DNA from 3 places in the Microaerobacter geothermalis genome. Region 2 is predicted to be linked to each of the others. Evidence: predicted binding sites of a transcription regulator. Region 2 holds the regulator's gene; each other region holds the start of a gene.

Region 1 (5,690 bases), on a different contig from region 2:
TTTGCTGATGAAGCAGCTGGAAACATCATCATTTACCCTCTTTTCGTAATGGTAATTTTAAAGCTGCCATCCTCCTGTTTTTCCGTTTCATGGGTATGGCCTCTTTCATCCAATTCCGGATACAAAAACATCGGCTGTCTGTCATTTATAATGGTTAAAGTATCTCCTGCATTGATTTCATCCAATTTTTGTAAAGTCCTAATCATCGGCTCCGGTGGGGTTAAGCCCCGGTTATCCAAAACATAATGAGCCATCATCTTACCCTGCCTTTGTAAAGGTAATTACAAAGTGATCCTCTTCCAGTTGCTCTACCTTAGAATCATAGCCCTTGCTTTTCATCACTCCCAAAAGGGGGACCGGATTAAAGATGGCATGCAGGATAAAGGTATCTTCTGGTTTTAGCTGACTTACGGTTTCCATAATCACTTGAAAGGGTTCTTTTTTCTCCCTTAATAGCGGACGCACATCTAGTTCAACAACATTCTTTTGTTCCATGATCATTCCTCCAATACGTTAGATCGTTTCATTTTTAATTGATCTCTTTTAAATCCTCAATATCATAAATAATATATTGACCGTTTCGAATATCGATTTTTCCCATCTTCTTTAGCTGGTTTAAGGTTCGGCTTACCGTTTCCCGAGATATGCCGATCATGTCGGCAATCTCCTGGTTGGTCACATTTAGCTGTAAAGTGACTTGATTATCGTTTCTTTTACCATGATCAATGGCCAAATGAATAAATGCGGAGATTGTTCGTTGTACCGCATCTTTGTGGGTAAGTTCTGTGACCCGGCGCTGTAGCATCAAAATTTTGTTCCCCAAAATTTTTGTCACATTGACCGATAATTGAGGAATTTCCGCCATCAGTTTCTGGTAAGATAGTAGCGGAAAAGATAAAAGAACAGCGTCTTCCAGAACCTCGGCATTAGCCGGATAGGTTTCCTTGAAGAAAAGACCGGTATGGGGGAATAGGTCCCCCTTTGGAATAAAGGATAAAATCTGCTCCCTTCCCTTATCATCAATCCGGTAAATTTTGATCAGACCGGTTTGGACGAAAAAAAGATGGGTACAAGGATCACCTTCCAAAAAAACCTGCCGCCTTTTTTTATATTCCTGCGGTGTGGTGAGTTGGGCGATGCGCTCCACGTCTTCATGGCTTAATTCTTTACAAATTGGTAATCTTTTCAGAAAATCAAGCACAGGTTCCAGCTAATATCACCTCCTTGGGTGTTCCTTAGTTAAGTAACATAGAAACATTGTTTAATCATAGTGTAAAATAACTTGCGAGAATCATCTGTGATTTATGTCATAGTTTGATGAATTTTTTCACATTAAAATAGTGTAAAAAGGAGGTCGTCTGGATATGTCTAATATTTTTTTTGATGGTCAAGAAGAGTTTCCTGATATAAAGGGTGTAAATAGAAACAGAGATTATAATCAGTCTCCTTTTATTGCGATTTGGGAAGTGACGAGGGCGTGTGCCCTCAAATGCCTCCATTGCCGAGCGGAAGCACAATATAATAGAGACCCCAGGGAGCTTACCTTTGAAGAAGGAAAGAAGTTGCTGAACGAAATTGCTGCCATGGATTATCCCCTCCTAGTATTTACCGGTGGAGACCCCCTTATGAGAGAAGATATTTATGATTTGGCCAAATATGCCATCGACATCGGTTTAAGGGTGTCAATGACTCCAAGTGCCACTCCCAAGGTAACGAAAAAAGCCATTGAGCGGGCGAAGGAAGTGGGACTTTCAAGATGGGCCTTCAGTTTAGATGGCTCCACTGCCGAAATCCATGACCGTTTTCGCGGGACGAGCGGTTCCTTTGATTTAACGATGAAAGCGATTCAATATTTGAAAGAATTGGAAATTCCATTACAAATTAATACAACGGTTTCCAGATACAATATTGATGATTTGGACAACATTGCTCAAAAACTGGAAGATATGGGCACCGTGTTGTGGAGTGTTTTTTTCCTTGTCCCGACAGGAAGGGGGAAGGAAGGAGACATGATTTCACCCGTGCAGCATGAACAGGTTTTTAACTGGTTATACGATTTAAGCAAACGGGTTCCCTTTGACATTAAAACAACGGCGGCTCAACATTACAGACGAGTTGTATTGCAGCGCAAGAAAGAAGAAAACCCTGGGGTTGAACGTACCTTTTCTGAAGTGATGACGGGTAAACAGCATACAAAAGACGGACTGGGAAGAGCTCCGAAAGGGGTGAATGATGGGAATGGATTTGTTTTCATATCCCATATTGGAGATGTTTATCCCAGTGGCCTACTTCCTATTAACTGCGGAAATGTAAGGGAACAAAGTTTATCTTCCATTTACAGGGATTCCCCCGTATTTCAGGCACTAAGAAATCCCAGTGGATTTAAAGGAAAATGCGGAGTTTGCGAATATAGAAATATCTGCGGTGGGTCTAGGGCTAGGGCTTATGCCATGTCAGGAGATTATTTGGAAAGTGAGCCATTCTGCACTTACATCCCCAAGGGATACAAAGATAGCTTATAAAGAAAACTCGCCGATTGGCGAGCCCTTTCTTATTAGCTATATAGACGGAATAAAAGAATTTATACGGACAGCCTTCGAGTTTGTTCTAAGCGAAGAAGCTAAAGAACGGGAATTAGCCCTCAAACTGACTCCACCTTTGAAATACCCAGATGTTTTTGAGGGCTCCGTTCTTTAGACTTTGAAGCGGATCTGAATTACTTCCTGAAGAACTCGACAAGCGGACGTGTAAATCTTTAATTCCAGATCTATAATAAAGTTAAATCATAAAAGTTCAAAAAAAGGTCAAAATGGGAAATGGGTATATTCCAATGGATATACCCATTTGTTATTGATAGGGTGAGTTTTCACTATTTAAGAAAAGAAAATAGTTTCTCTATAGTTTATGAACAAATTGTGAACACCATCACCAATGTGATATATATCACACTTTTATTAAAAACCGGTATTTAATATTAGAATTGAAGCTGATATATCGCTTTCTTTGATGACGATCCAATACCGGTGAATGCATGCAAAAACAAAAGGATACTTTATTTGTAATTAATTCAAATGATGAATATATTGTGAACATTGATACAAATATATTTAAACTTTTTGTTTAAGGTGCTACTATTTTTTGTACTGAAGTAGTACTGCTACAGTATCGAAAAGATGATACATTGGTGCTACTTTAAGTGAATTTAATATACTACTTTTTTGGGGGGGTGAAGAGAGTGGGTAGATGGCTTGGATTTTTTGCCATTGGACTCATTGTAGGCTTAGTCGTTACTGTGGGGTTAGGTCAGTATATCGGTAAGGATACTCAGACAACCACTCAGGTAGTAAATGAACAGCCTGCAGAAAAAACAGAACCGGCAAAAGAAGAACCGGCTAAAGAATCAGCAACGGAAGTGGCACAAAAAGCTACGGTGCCTGAAGCTCAAATTTTTGCCGACAAGGGATGCACGACCTGCCATTCTGTTAATGCATATGGATTAACTGGAGGAAAACAGGGACCTGATTTATCTGGTGCTGTGGAACATGTGGAAAGTGCCTATGGAAAAGACTTAAAAGCTTTTCTGGATAAACCCGATAGTGTGGTTATGTCTGCTGTATTAAGTTCAGCTATTCAGTTAACAGAAGAAGAGAAGAACACGATTGTAAAATTGCTTAGTGAAGTAGAAAAATAATGGTAGAAATGCAAGTGAAAAACCCAAATGGGAGGGAAAAGTGAGTATGGAAAAGAAAAAGGGTTGGATATTCCCATTAGTATCCGGGTTGCTGGTTGGAATTTTGATCGCAAGCATCTTTTTCGTTAGTCCAAATCAAGTGACGAATAATATTACATCTTCTACAACGGCAGCCAATACTGCGGCTGAAAAAACCTATGTACCCCCTGGGCAGTTGGATGAATATTATATTTTCGCCTCTGGAGGTCATTCGGGTAATCTTTATGTGTATGGCGTACCTTCCATGAGAAGGATTCGAACTATTCCGGTGTTTACTCCAGAATCAGCCACTGGTTATGGTTTTGATAAGGACAGCAAGGAAATGTTGGGTGGATATACATGGGGAGACCTACATCACCCCGCTATTTCTGAAACCGATGGAGAATATGACGGCAAGTGGCTATTTGCCAATGATAATGCCAATAACAGAGCGGCTGTCATCGATTTGAAGACTTTTCAAACCAAAGACATCCTTGGTCCGATTCCTAATATAATGGGGCCACACTGTGCAGCCTTCGTAACACCGAATACAGAATATTTCTTTATGCCATCCCGTTTTGCGGCTCCAGTTGACGGACAATATGCTGATGTCAAAGAATTTAAAGAGAAATATAAAGGAGTCCTTGCTGCCATTTCCTTTGATGAGAAAACTGAAAAATTGAGTACAGCTTGGGAAGTGATGCTGCCCCCATGGTCCTATGATATTTCCGATGCCGGTAAAAAATCTTCTGATGGATGGGCTGTTCTTTCCACCTACAACACCGAAGAAGCATATACAACCATTGAAGTGGGCGCATCTCAAAATGACCGTGACTATATCGTTGTTTTAAACTGGAGAGGAATTGAGAAGGAAGTTGCCAATGGCAATTTTGAAGAAATTGGCGGGGCCAAAGTATTTGATCCGGTGAAAAATCCCGGTTATGTATTTTTGGTACCTGTATCTAAGAGCCCCCATGGTGTTGATGTGACTCCTGATGGAAAATACTATGTTGGAAGTGGAAAATTAGCTCCAACGGTTACCGTATACAGTTTTGAAAAGACCTTTGAAGCTATCAAGAACAAGAAGTTTACCGGAGAAGTCAGAGGGTTGCCAGTGATTGACTACGATACGGTAAAAGAAGCAGAGGTAGAAGTTGGACTTGGGCCGCTCCATACCCAGTTTGGCGCTGATGGTGTTGCTCTTACCACTCTGTTCTTGGACAGCGCCATCGCAAAGTGGAAAATTGGCGAATGGAAAGTAACGGATAAGGTTCAAGTACAGTATGCACCTGGGCATTCAGTAGCTGCTGAAGGAGATACTGTATCACCAGATGGAAACTATATTGTTGCACTAAACAAAATTGCCAAAGATAGCTATCTCTCAGTGGGTCCCTCCCACCCCGAAAGTATGCAACTGATTGATCTAAGAGGAGAAAAGATGGAAGTGCTTTATAGTGCTCCAGTGGATCCAGAACCTCACTATGCTCAGATGATCAAGGCAGATAAGATCAAGACCATAGAAGTATTTGAAAAAGATGTGAATCGACCTAACTCCGTTTGGAAGAAGGAAGATGCACGGATTGAACGCAATGGTGATGAAGTTCACGTCTATGGATATGCTGTCAGAAGTCGCTTCGTATTTAATGGAAAGAGTGAAACAGAACCAGATGTCATTCGTGTAAAACAAGGGGATAAAGTTACAGTTCACGTCACTAACATTGACCTTGACGAAGACATTACCCATGGTTTCGGTATTCCGTTATATAATCTGAACATGGAAATTCAGCCTGGCGAAACCAAGACCATGGAATTTGTAGCAGATAGATCAGGAGTATTCCCCTACTACTGCACCAACTTCTGTTCCGCTCTGCATCAAGAAATGCAAGGATTTTTGTTGGTTGAACCCAAGTAATGTTTTAAGTGATGTGAAGGAGAAAGAAGGAATCTTGTATGGGATTCCTTCTTCTTTTCCATTTATCCG
Region 2 (5,690 bases):
AGTGAAGAAGCCAAGAGGCACCAACCTCGGATTGCCATTATGGGAGAAAAAAATCAAATTGAGGAACTGATGGGTATAGAGCTTCATGGTCAAATCCGTTAGTTTGTATAACTGAGTAGAGAATGAGTTACAATGAGGGTAAATGAGAATTGGATTGTAGGTGGTAGCTTGTTGGTCCAACATCTATTTAATACCCTCTTTGACGCCATTGAAGAAATTAACCAAAAAATAAATTCCTCTTCCAGCAACGAAAAGAAGGAGTTAAGTGAAAAACTTCAATCCCTTCGTCTTCTAAGTGATGAAATACTCGATAAATGGCTATTATTAGAAGAAAAAATAGGGAATGTTCAGGAAAAAATTGTTCCTGCTGCACAACCTATCCATGAACCATCTGATAAAGTTTTGGATATAAATTGGAATTTACTCCCCTCTTTTTCTGAAAATATTCCGTATCGAAAGGGACTGGGTTACTTTCAGCTATTCATGTATGAAGACGCAATTAAGTATCTGGAAGAAGTGGTTCAGGATTGGCCAGAATTAGAACTGGCTAGATTGTATTTGGCCTATAGCTATTTACTTATTGAGCAAACAGTAGAAGCTTTGCGACATTTCACAATATTGCATCAAACCTCAAATGATGAGAAAATACAAGGTTTTACCCATAATGCACTGGGCTGTATATACGGACAAAAACAACAATTTGAAGAAGCATTATTTCATTTTTCCAAGGCTGAAGAGATTCTGAATAACAATGCGGAGTCCTTGTATAACAAAGCCCTCACGTTATTTTTGATGAGAGAATATGATCCGGCCCTAAGGGAAGTTGATCAGTTTATCCAAATTTGTCCGGAAGACCTTGGAGGATACATGCTTCTCATCTCCATTCATGAAGCTTTGGGTCAGCATAAATATGTGAATGGATTATGGAATCAATTATTAAAGGAAATTTGTGATCCATATCTATTAAAAAGAGCCATATTATATTTTTCCGACAAGAAAAATTATCAACTGGCTTCTTTTTTGTCTCAAAAGTGGGTGGAAATTGATCCGGGTAATCCAACGGCGCATCATTATTTGGGCTGGCATGCATGGTTATTGGGAAATAAAGAAACAGGTGTTTTAATCATGAAGAAAGCAATCAGTTTAAATCCAAGAGATGAAGATATTCTTTTTTCATATGGATGGATTTTATTTCAAATGAACGATTTTCATCATGCGATGAAGGTAATGGAGAAATTGATCAATCTTCAACCAAACCTTTCCTTGGCTTTTGCTGCAAAAATTATGATTTACCTGAAAATGGGTCTCCTGAAGGAGGCGGAAGAGTTCATTCATTCACTATCAGATCAAACATTAGAATCCCACCCACTGGTTTTACTGCAATATGGGAAGATTAAACTTCAGCAGGGATTCCTTGAAGATGCCCTGCAGCTCTTTTCAGATACAGTGCAGAAAGACCCGAATATAAGGGAAGGATATCTTTTCAAGGGATACTGTTATTATCAAATGAAGCGCTTTTCAGAGGCGATACAGGAATGGGAGAAATTAATGACGATGGGATAGAAAAATCCCATCGTTTTTTTTCGCTTATATCATATGGTATTATCAGAGCACATCTTATGAAAGGATGAAAAGGCTTGAAAAAAATAATATTTGGAAATATTTTAATTCTTGTCATATTCTTATTGGCAGGACGCGGAAATATAGATTCCCACTTACCCACTGTATCAGCGGTAAAAGAGAATCAAGAACAGATCCCCTTTGGGGAAATGAAAGTAACTTTTCTCGATGTGGGGAGAGGAGAAGCGACTCTGGTTCAAATGGATGATGGATTCACGATGCTGATTGATACTGGTACTAAAGGCTATGAAAATCAACTTATCGAGGAATTGATCAGAAATCGTGTAAGTGAAATAGACATATTGATTGCGACAAACGATTCAGAGGAGTATACTGGAAATATCGTTGTATTATTAAAAAAGTGGCCAATCAAGAAAATCATGTATGCTGAACTGTTTAAAAAAGATATCATGGGAAAAATTGGTTTTACCCCAGAAATTGAAAAGAAAGCTTTATTTGCAGAGGATATCATAAACATTGCCAATAACGTGAAAATAAAAATCTTAAGTCCGGATGAACCGTATTCCAATAATCCCCAAGGAAATTCCCTGGTATTTCAACTGATTCATGGAGAAGTATCAATTCTTTTTACAAGTGGTATTGATGAAGATACGGAAAAAAAATTGGTAGAAAAGTATGATCTTAAGTCAAGTATACTAAAAGTTTCTGATATGGGTAGTATTCAATCCTCTACCCCTGAATTTTTGCAGGAAGTGGATGCCTTTATGGCCGTTGTTTTTCCCGCGGTAGAAACGTTTGAAAGAAATGAAGAAGTCTTGGAACGTTTAAACGAATCATGGATGGATGTTTACCAAATTTCCAGAGATGGGTCCGTTTCCATTATTAGTGACGGAAAGGATTATATTGTTGAAAAGAAGGAAAATTCAAATTAGTTATCGTATTCTTTAGATGTGGAACTAAACTTACATGACCCTACGGGTCACAAATTGATATGAAAATGTTATTTTCATATCAAAGATTCACACGTCCGCTAGTCGAGTTCGAGCAAGAAGTGATTCAGGTCCGCTTTAAGTCTAATGAACGGAGCCCTCAAAAACATCTGGGTATTTCAAAGGTGGAGTCAGTTTGAGGGCTAGGTTCCGTTCTTTAGCCTTGCAGCTTCGTACGAACTCGAAGGCAGTCCTTAGTGAATTCTTTGATATGAAAATACCTTTTCATATCAATTTGTGACCCTGCGGGTCATGTATGTTTAGTTCCGTCTATATAGAAAAATAGGGATTAGAAAAATGTGGCTGGGAAGGGGTTTTTTCATGAAAACAGTCAATATATCTGAGGCGGTCATTCGCCGTCTGCCCATTTACTTGCGATTTCTTGTCCATTTGCAAAATATGGGGATTAAAACCGTTTCATCTCAGGAATTGGGGCAAAAATTAGACATTAATCCGGCTCAAATCAGAAAGGACTTGGCTTATTTTGGCGAATTCGGAAGGAAAGGAATTGGTTACGAGGTTCAGTATCTCATAGAGAAAATCAAGCAGATTTTAAAATTGGACCAGATCATTAATGTATGCTTGGTAGGTGCTGGCCATTTAGGACATGCATTAAGTAATTATAATGTTTATCAGAAGGATAATATGAAAATTGTCGCCATTTTTGATGCAGATCCCCAAAAAATAGGAACGAAAATTGCTGGGTTGACCATTCTTCCTGTAGAAGCCATACCTGAAACCGTGAAGGAGAAAAAAATCCGCGTCGGGATCATTGCAGTCCCTGCTCCCGAGGCCCAAAAAGTAGCAGAAATACTTGTTGAAGCGGGGATTGAAGGAATCCTTAATTTTGCCCCGGTCAGTTTGAGAAACACTGGAAAAGTCCGGATCCATCATGCTGATTTTACGACCGAGCTTCACAGCTTGGCCTATTATCTGGAATAATTTCAATCCCAAAAGACCTTTTTGGAAAGTTACTCTTTCCAGAAAGGTTTTTTATTTCGGCTAAGAAATCATAATTTCCCTAATTTGTGACAAAAATAAAGGAAACTCTAGTCCTCAAATTGCTTCCATCATCGAAATACCCGGATATTTTTGAGGGCTCTTTGATTTGAAAATGATATCAACTTGTGATCCTTTGGGTCATGAATGTTTAGTTCCATCGGTAGTTTTGGTGCCGGTTAGACATCGTATATAAAAACGGGGTGAAAAAGATGCATACCATGTGGAAAGGTTCGATTAGTTTCGGATTGGTGAACATTCCGGTAAAAATGTTTGCCGCCACCGAAGATAAGGATATCAAATTTCGGTATCTGCATAAGAAATGTAAGACTCCAATCAAATATGTAAGAACCTGTTCGACATGCGACCGGGAAGTGGGGTGGGATGAGATTATCAAAGGGTACGAATATGAACCCGGTCGCTTTATCATCATTGAAGAGGAAGAGTTGGAAGCGATCGCCCCTGAAACGAAGAGGACTGTGGAAATCCTTGATTTTGTTAATCTGGAAGAGATTGATCCAATATACTTTGACAAATCTTATTACCTTTCTCCCAATGAAACAGGCGACAAAGCTTATGCCCTCTTGCGAAAGGCGATGAATGAAACAGGAAAGATTGGAGTGGCCAAAATCACGATCAGAAATCGGGAAAGTTTGGCTGTTATCAGAACGCTGGAAAACTGTATAGTGTTGGAAACTATCTATTACCCCGATGAGGTAAGGGGCATTGCCCAACTTCCCGCTCTGCCCGATGAAACCAAGCTGAACGAAAATGAATTGAAGATGGCTATTCAGTTAATTGAAAACTTGGCAGCTCCTTTTGATCCAACAAGATATAAGGATAAGTACAGGGAAAGCCTGCAAGAATTGATTCAAAAGAAAATGGAAGGGGAAGAAATAGTAGCAGCCCCTGTTGCACCTAGAAGAAATGTCATTGATCTTATGGACGCTCTTCAAGCCAGTCTAGAAGCCACCAAACCTGCAAAGAAAAAGAAAGCTGGGGGTCCAAGAAGAAAAGCAGCCAAAGAGAAAGCAACCATATGAAAGAAGATATTAAGCCAATCATACCTTTTGAGCCCAAGAGGTCAGATCATGTACCTCAAGGAAACCAATGGATTGCCCAAGTGAAGTGGGATGGAGTTCGTGTAATTGCTTATGATGACGGCAAGAAAGTACGGCTCTTTAATCGAAAAAAAGCAGAACGAACCTTTCACTATCCCGAATTAACGGATATCAAATCCTATTGTACAGCTCAGACTATTATTCTAGACGGGGAAGTCATTGCCTTAGGGTTAGACGGGAAACCGTCTTTTCATGAGGTGATGAGGCGGGATGGTATCCGGCGGATGGAACGGGTAGAGCAGGTCAGGAAGCTGGTGCCTGTCACTTATATGATCTTTGATGTGGTTTATTATAACGGAAAATGGGTAAATGACCGCCCATTGAAAGATAGGATGGAAATCCTTGCAAAATCGATTGTTCCCAATGATCACGTTCAGCTGGTATCCTCCCACTCTGATGGTCAAACGTTGTTCGACGTCGTGAAAGAGCATAAAATGGAAGGGATTGTAACTAAGGATTTGGACAGCACGTATTTGATCGGCGGAAAAGACCAGCGATGGCAGAAAATAAAGAACTATAGGGAGCTGATTGCCGTTGTCGGAGGGGCAACCCTTCGGGAAGGATGTGTAAACGCAGTATTACTTGGACTATATGACGAAAAAGGCCAGCTGTGGTATATCGGACATGCCGGTACCGGAAAGTTGAAAAGGTCGGAATGGTGTGAGTTAACCGAAAGGGTAAAACCACTGATTATAAAAGAACGGCCATTTGCAAACAGGCCTGAAAGGTTGAAGGAGACTGTTTGGGTTAAACCGGATATGACAGCCAAGATACAATTTTCCGAATGGACGAGAGGGCGCACTCTCAGACAGCCAATCATACAGGCTTTTGTAGATATTCATCCGGAGACCTGCATTTTTCAATCACAGGATTGGCGGTGATCCCACATGGAACAAAAAGTAATGGTAGAAGGGAAAGAATTAACCCTGACCAATTTAAATAAAGCGCTTTGGAGGGAAGAAGGGATAACCAAGGCGGATATGATCCGATATTATACACT
Region 3 (5,690 bases), on a different contig from region 2:
AGCAGGCAGCCCTGTTATCATCTTTCTTTTGCTTGTAAAAATCAATATTATTGTATTTTCCAGGTTTAGCCTGGCTATCAAAATTTTTCGTTTGATCTCCAGCCAAGTAACGCCACTTCGTTTCATACCACTGACCATTTACTTCACGGACCGGCCATGTCATTCCCCTTCTATTAATATATTCCTTATAGGGCGCTAAATCTTTTCCCAATCCTAAAGTAAACAGACGGTATTCATCAAAAAGCTGCTCAACCAGCTTTGATTCATCTGATGTATCATAGGGGAACAGTTTATGATATAGCTCTGGTTCGAGAACCCTTTTAGCAATCTCCATAATCTGCCATGTATCATTTTTTGCCTCCCCTGGCGGTTCCATGCATTTAGCCAAATGCTGGGTTCTCCTTTCAGCATTTCCAAAAAAACCTTCTTTTTCTACCCACAATGCTGACGGGAGTACAACATCGGCAAATTTGGTCGAATATGTGGGATAAACCTCTGACACGACAATGAATACATCCTTTAGAAGTTCTACATTGGAATACCGGCTAGTTTTGGGCATGCTTTGCGCCCAGTTGTTGTTCATCGTCCACAAAAATCGAATTCTACCACCTGGATAATCCGGATTGGTCACTGCCCTAAACATCTCCACCGTATGAAGGCCAGGCTTTGCAATGGGATCCAAATACCCCTTCGGTAGCTTCCATATTTCCTCTGCTTTCGCACGATGATCCGGATTATTCACTACCATATCGGCAGGGAGGCGGTGTGCAAAAACTCCGACTTCTCGGGCTGTTCCACAAGCACTCGGTTGGCCGGTTAAAGAGAATGGACTGTTTCCCGGAGTTGATACTTTTCCTGTTAGCAGGTGGATGGCATAGACCAGGTTGTTTATCCAGGTTCCCCTGGTATGCTGGTTCATTCCCATTGTCCAGAAGGACATTACCTTCCTGTTGGGATCTCCGTAAAGTTTAGCTAAATACTCAATTTTTTCCTTTGGAACTCCGGAAATTTCCTCTGCCTTTTCAAGGGTATATTCGGAAACCAGTTCCTTATACTCTTCAAAGGTTATTTTTTCCGGTTTGTCATTAAATGAAAAACCATCTTCCAATCCATATCCGATATTGGTTAGCCCCTTCTTAAAGACCACGTGATCCTTTATAAAAGCTTCGTTTACCATACCGTTTTGGATAATGTAATTACAAATCGCATTGGCGATGGCCAAATCGGATTGCGGAATAAATTCCAAAAATTCGTCTGCCGTTTCTGTGGTTCTGGTATAACGGGTACCCAAATCAACATGAATGACTCCCGGTGTACTAATCTTTCGAGCCGTAACCCTGGAGTAAAGAATAGGATGCTGCTCTGCCATATTGGCTCCCCAGGTAACAAAAACATCGGCATTTTCAATATCCTCATACACCCCCGGTGGTTCATCGGAGCCAAAAGTGGTCATAAATCCTGTAACCGCACTGGCCATACACAGTCTGGCGTTGGGATCGATATTATTATTTAACAATCCGGCCTTCCATAGTTTTACAGCTGCATACCCTTCCTGAACATACATCTGACCAGATCCCCAGAAAGCAATTCCCCTCTGTCCATACTTGTCCTTTGCTTCCTTTAGTTTGTTTGCCACCAAATCCAGGGCTTCTTCCCAAGTGGCCTCACGGAATCCTTCCATTGTACCTTTTTTGCTTACATCTTCACGAATCAATGGTTTGGTTAAACGATCCTTGCCAAATAAAATTTTGGAAACAAAATACCCCTTTACACAATTTAATCCTCTGTTTACAGGATTCTCTGGATCCCCCTGATTGGCAACTACTTTTCCATCCTTTACCCCAACCAGAATTCCACATCCCGTTCCACAAAAGCGACAAGTGGCTTTTCTCCATTCATCGGGCTCTACTGTTTTTATCACCTCTTGGGGAATGGGTTCTGAATTCCCGACTGGGGCTCCCGTCTCTTTCTTGCTGCATCCCGCTGCAGCAAGGGTTGCTGATACAGCAGCTGCCTTAAGTAAACTTCTTCTCGATATTTTCATACACTTAAACCTCCTTATCTTTGAATAAATTGAATTTAGAAATGTCACATTTTTGTGACGGGAGTGCGTTTTAATACATCCGTTTGTTTATTCCCGGATTGTTTGTTTCCCGTAAAGCGGAATCCAATCTCTATTGCATCGGTCGGACATATATCTGAACAGGCACCGCATAAACTGCAATCCCCATCTTTCACTATGTGTATTTTTTTAGTAATGGCCTCTTCAAGAATGACCGGGTCAGCAAAGCATACAGCCTGGCACTTTCTGCAGGTCACACATTTTTCTGGATTTACCCTTACACGAAACAGACCAAATTTGCCAATGCTGTGATAGAACCCGCCTAGTGGACAAAAATATCTGCACCATCCTCTTTTTGAGACCAACAAATCAAACAGGGTAATCGCTATCAATAGAAAAATGCCAATTCCCCAAAGAAAAAGTATATTGCGCATCACATTATTCGTTGGAGTAAACAGTTCATATACCGGAATTCCTGCTGCAAATGAAAGAATCAAAATGAAAACCATCCATTTGATTTTTGTCGTTCTTTGAAACTTTTTATCGGGAAGTGTCATGAATTTACGGAGCTTATCTGTAGTCTCTAATATGGTATTAACCGGACAGACCCAACTGCAGAACACCCTGCCGCTCAACAAGAAATATAAGGAAAAAATAATAAAAGCAGAGCTGATATATTCCCAATGGATCGCCTTAGAAGCTAACGTAACCTGAAGGGCAGCAAAGGGATCCGATAATTCGATACCAAAAATCTCTGATGACGCCAAAGAACCATGAAACTGAATGAATGGAGTAATTTCTTGTCCGGGAACCGTGTTCCATGTCAGCAGAAGGGGAGATAAAAACAACAATAAGATGAATATCTGTACACTTCTTCTTATGAGGACCCACTTTTTCACTCCCATAAATGCTTCCTCCACAATTCCCTTGGTTTCACTTGTATGGCAACAGGATTATCCACGACACAAACATGTTCACAAATTCCGCATCCCACACATTTATCCGTATAAACAACCGGTCCAAAGACAGAATGTGTCGGGTCATTATGCCTTAAGGAAAATTCTAGGGTAATAGCTTCATCGATAAAGGGACAGTTTCGGTAACATACTTCACAACGAATCCCTTGCCAGGCAATACAATATGTTTTGCTAATCACCGCTTCACCCATATTCACATCAGGCCTTACTTTGATTCCGGATAAAGCTCCGGTTGGACAGGCCTCCACACAGGGAAAATCTTCACACAATCGGCACGGACTTTCCCTGGCATGAATGTACGGAGTGCCTAAACCTATTCCAAATTCCGGGCCGGCCATTAATATCGCATCATAGGGACAAGCTTGATTGCATTTCCCGCATCGTGAACATAAGGCCAAAAATTCATCCTCTTCTGCCGCTCCCGGCGGTCTTAAAGCCGGTTTAGATGCCCCTTTCATTACCCTCAACAATTCGTAAGATGCAATTCCTCCGATTAACCACTTGATCCCACTTACCATCCCCCCTATTCCAGACAACTTTCTCACCTTCATTTCGTACTCATTTCGTCAGTTTATTACTTAATTCAAATCTATTCGTCCATCCATACCCCCACTGTGACATATATCACACATTTTAATCACAATTTTGAAAATTTTTTGTCTAATTTGTAGCAATTGTGAACAAATTGAGTTAATATTAATAATTTTAGTTTTTATCCATACAAAAAAGCATGGACGATTTGTCCATGCTTTTTTGTGCTTATTTTCATTGTTTATTGCGAATGATTTACGCTTGGTCATTGACCTTACATCATGTCCATGCCGCCCATGCCACCTGGCATACCTGCAGGAGCTTTTTCTGGTTCTGGTTTATCAGCAACCACTGCTTCAGTAGTTAAGAACATTGCAGCGACGGAAGCAGCATTTTGCAATGCGGAACGGGTTACTTTTGCAGGGTCAACAATACCTGCTTCCATCATATTTACCCATTCTCCAGTAGCAGCATTAAATCCGACTCCGATATCTTCTTTCTTCAACCGCTCTACAATAACAGAACCTTCTAACCCTGCATTGGCAGCAATTTGACGAACAGGCTCTTCAAGTGCACGAAGGACAATATTGACACCAGTTTTTTCGTCTCCGGAGGCTTCAATCTTTTGAACCGCAGAAACCACGTTCACCAGAGCTGTTCCTCCACCGGATACAATTCCCTCTTCAACAGCTGCACGCGTAGAGTTCAAAGCATCTTCAATGCGAAGCTTCTTCTCTTTTAACTCAGTTTCCGTAGCAGCACCAACCTTGATTACCGCTACACCACCAGCTAATTTAGCTAATCTTTCTTGAAGCTTTTCTCTATCAAATTCTGATGTGGTATCTTCAATTTGCTGACGGATTTGGTTAACCCTTGCACCAATTTTTGAGCGATCTCCGGCACCTTCAACAATGGTGGTGTTTTCTTTGGTCACTACTACTTTCCCAGCGCGACCCAATTGGTCAACGGTAGCAGACTTTAATTCCAGTCCCAAATCTTCAGTAATTACCTGACCACCGGTTAAGATCGCGATATCCTCAAGCATGGCTTTGCGGCGGTCACCAAATCCAGGAGCCTTCACAGCTACGGCATTAAAGGTTCCGCGGAGTTTGTTCACTACTAAAGTAGCAAGGGCTTCACCCTCCACATCTTCAGCAATGAGCAATAATGGCTTGCCCAATTGGACAACTTTTTCAAGAACAGGAAGAATTTCTTGGATGTTAGAAATCTTCTTATCGGTAATTAAGATATATGGATTTTCCAATACCGCTTCCATTTTGTCGGTATCAGTAATCATGTACGGAGAGACATATCCCCTGTCAAACTGCATTCCTTCCACAACTTCCAGTTCAGTGACAAAACCTTTGGACTCTTCTACGGTAATGACTCCGTCATTTCCTACTTTATCCATCGCTTCAGCAATTAATTGACCCACTTCATCGTCTCCTGAAGAAATGGCGGCAACTTGTGCGATTGAAGCTTTTCCTTCAATAGGCTTCGCTATGTTTTTAATTTCAGAAACAGCTGCTTGAACCGCTTTCTCAATACCTTTGCGGATCACCATAGGATTAGCACCAGCAGTCACGTTCTTTAATCCTTCACGGATCATGGCTTGGGCCAGAACCGTAGCGGTTGTTGTTCCGTCTCCGGCTACATCATTGGTTTTTGTCGCTACTTCTTTCACCAGTTGAGCTCCCATGTTTTCAAACGCATCTTCAAGTTCAATTTCCTTGGCAATGGTAACTCCATCGTTGGTAATAAGAGGAGAACCAAATTTCTTTTCCAATACAACATTTCGTCCCTTAGGTCCAAGGGTTACTTTAACCGCATTTGCCAATGCATCCACTCCGCGAAGCATCGCTCTGCGCGCATCTTCACTAAACTTAATTTCTTTTGCCATCTTTATTAAACCCTCCCTATAATGTTGTCATCATTCAACATATGTGTCGCAATCCTCAGTAATTCTTAAGTAAAGTCTTACAATATGGCTAAAATGTCACTTTCACGCATGATTAATACTTCTTTTCCTTGGTATTTCACTTCTGTTCCGGCATATTTGGAGAAAATCACCCGATCTCCCTCTTTCACTTCAAGGGGAATTTTTTCTCCATTTTCATAGC

Evidence for each region. The regulator Rex, encoded in region 2, represses fermentation and respiration genes when NADH is low (regulators of the CRP and FNR family bind a similar motif). The targets are predictions, from matches to a motif close to TTGTGAAATATTTCACAA.
Region 1: L1765_RS00390 (TIGR04053 family radical SAM/SPASM domain-containing protein) is a predicted target of Rex. The motif match lies at 1,316-1,333, and genes of this name have one in related genera.
Region 3: L1765_RS14890 (4Fe-4S dicluster domain-containing protein) is a predicted target of Rex. The motif match lies at 3,652-3,669, and genes of this name have one in related genera.

Annotation. Positions count from the first base shown of each region.
Region 1 is NZ_JAKIHL010000001.1:72,424-78,113, forward strand. Features, by position in the region: gene L1765_RS00370 (hypothetical protein) at 1-29, opposite strand, end outside; gene L1765_RS00375 (DUF2249 domain-containing protein) at 33-254, opposite strand; gene L1765_RS00380 (DUF2249 domain-containing protein) at 259-495, opposite strand; gene L1765_RS00385 (Crp/Fnr family transcriptional regulator) at 530-1,201, opposite strand; gene L1765_RS00390 (TIGR04053 family radical SAM/SPASM domain-containing protein) at 1,365-2,522, shown strand; gene L1765_RS16045 (c-type cytochrome) at 3,236-3,691, shown strand; gene nosZ (Sec-dependent nitrous-oxide reductase) at 3,738-5,621, shown strand.
Region 2 is NZ_JAKIHL010000006.1:53,102-58,791, reverse strand. Features, by position in the region: gene panD (aspartate 1-decarboxylase) at 1-102, shown strand, start outside; gene L1765_RS04980 (tetratricopeptide repeat protein) at 172-1,563, shown strand; gene L1765_RS04975 (ComEC/Rec2 family competence protein) at 1,638-2,513, shown strand; gene L1765_RS04970 (redox-sensing transcriptional repressor Rex) at 2,892-3,512, shown strand; gene ku (non-homologous end joining protein Ku) at 3,782-4,612, shown strand; gene L1765_RS04960 (ATP-dependent DNA ligase) at 4,609-5,571, shown strand; gene ligD (non-homologous end-joining DNA ligase) at 5,578-5,690, shown strand, end outside.
Region 3 is NZ_JAKIHL010000054.1:5,721-11,410, forward strand. Features, by position in the region: gene L1765_RS14880 (molybdopterin-dependent oxidoreductase) at 1-2,044, opposite strand, end outside; gene L1765_RS14885 (NapH/MauN family ferredoxin-type protein) at 2,089-2,967, opposite strand; gene L1765_RS14890 (4Fe-4S dicluster domain-containing protein) at 2,958-3,575, opposite strand; gene groL (chaperonin GroEL) at 3,845-5,470, opposite strand; gene groES (co-chaperone GroES) at 5,548-5,690, opposite strand, start outside.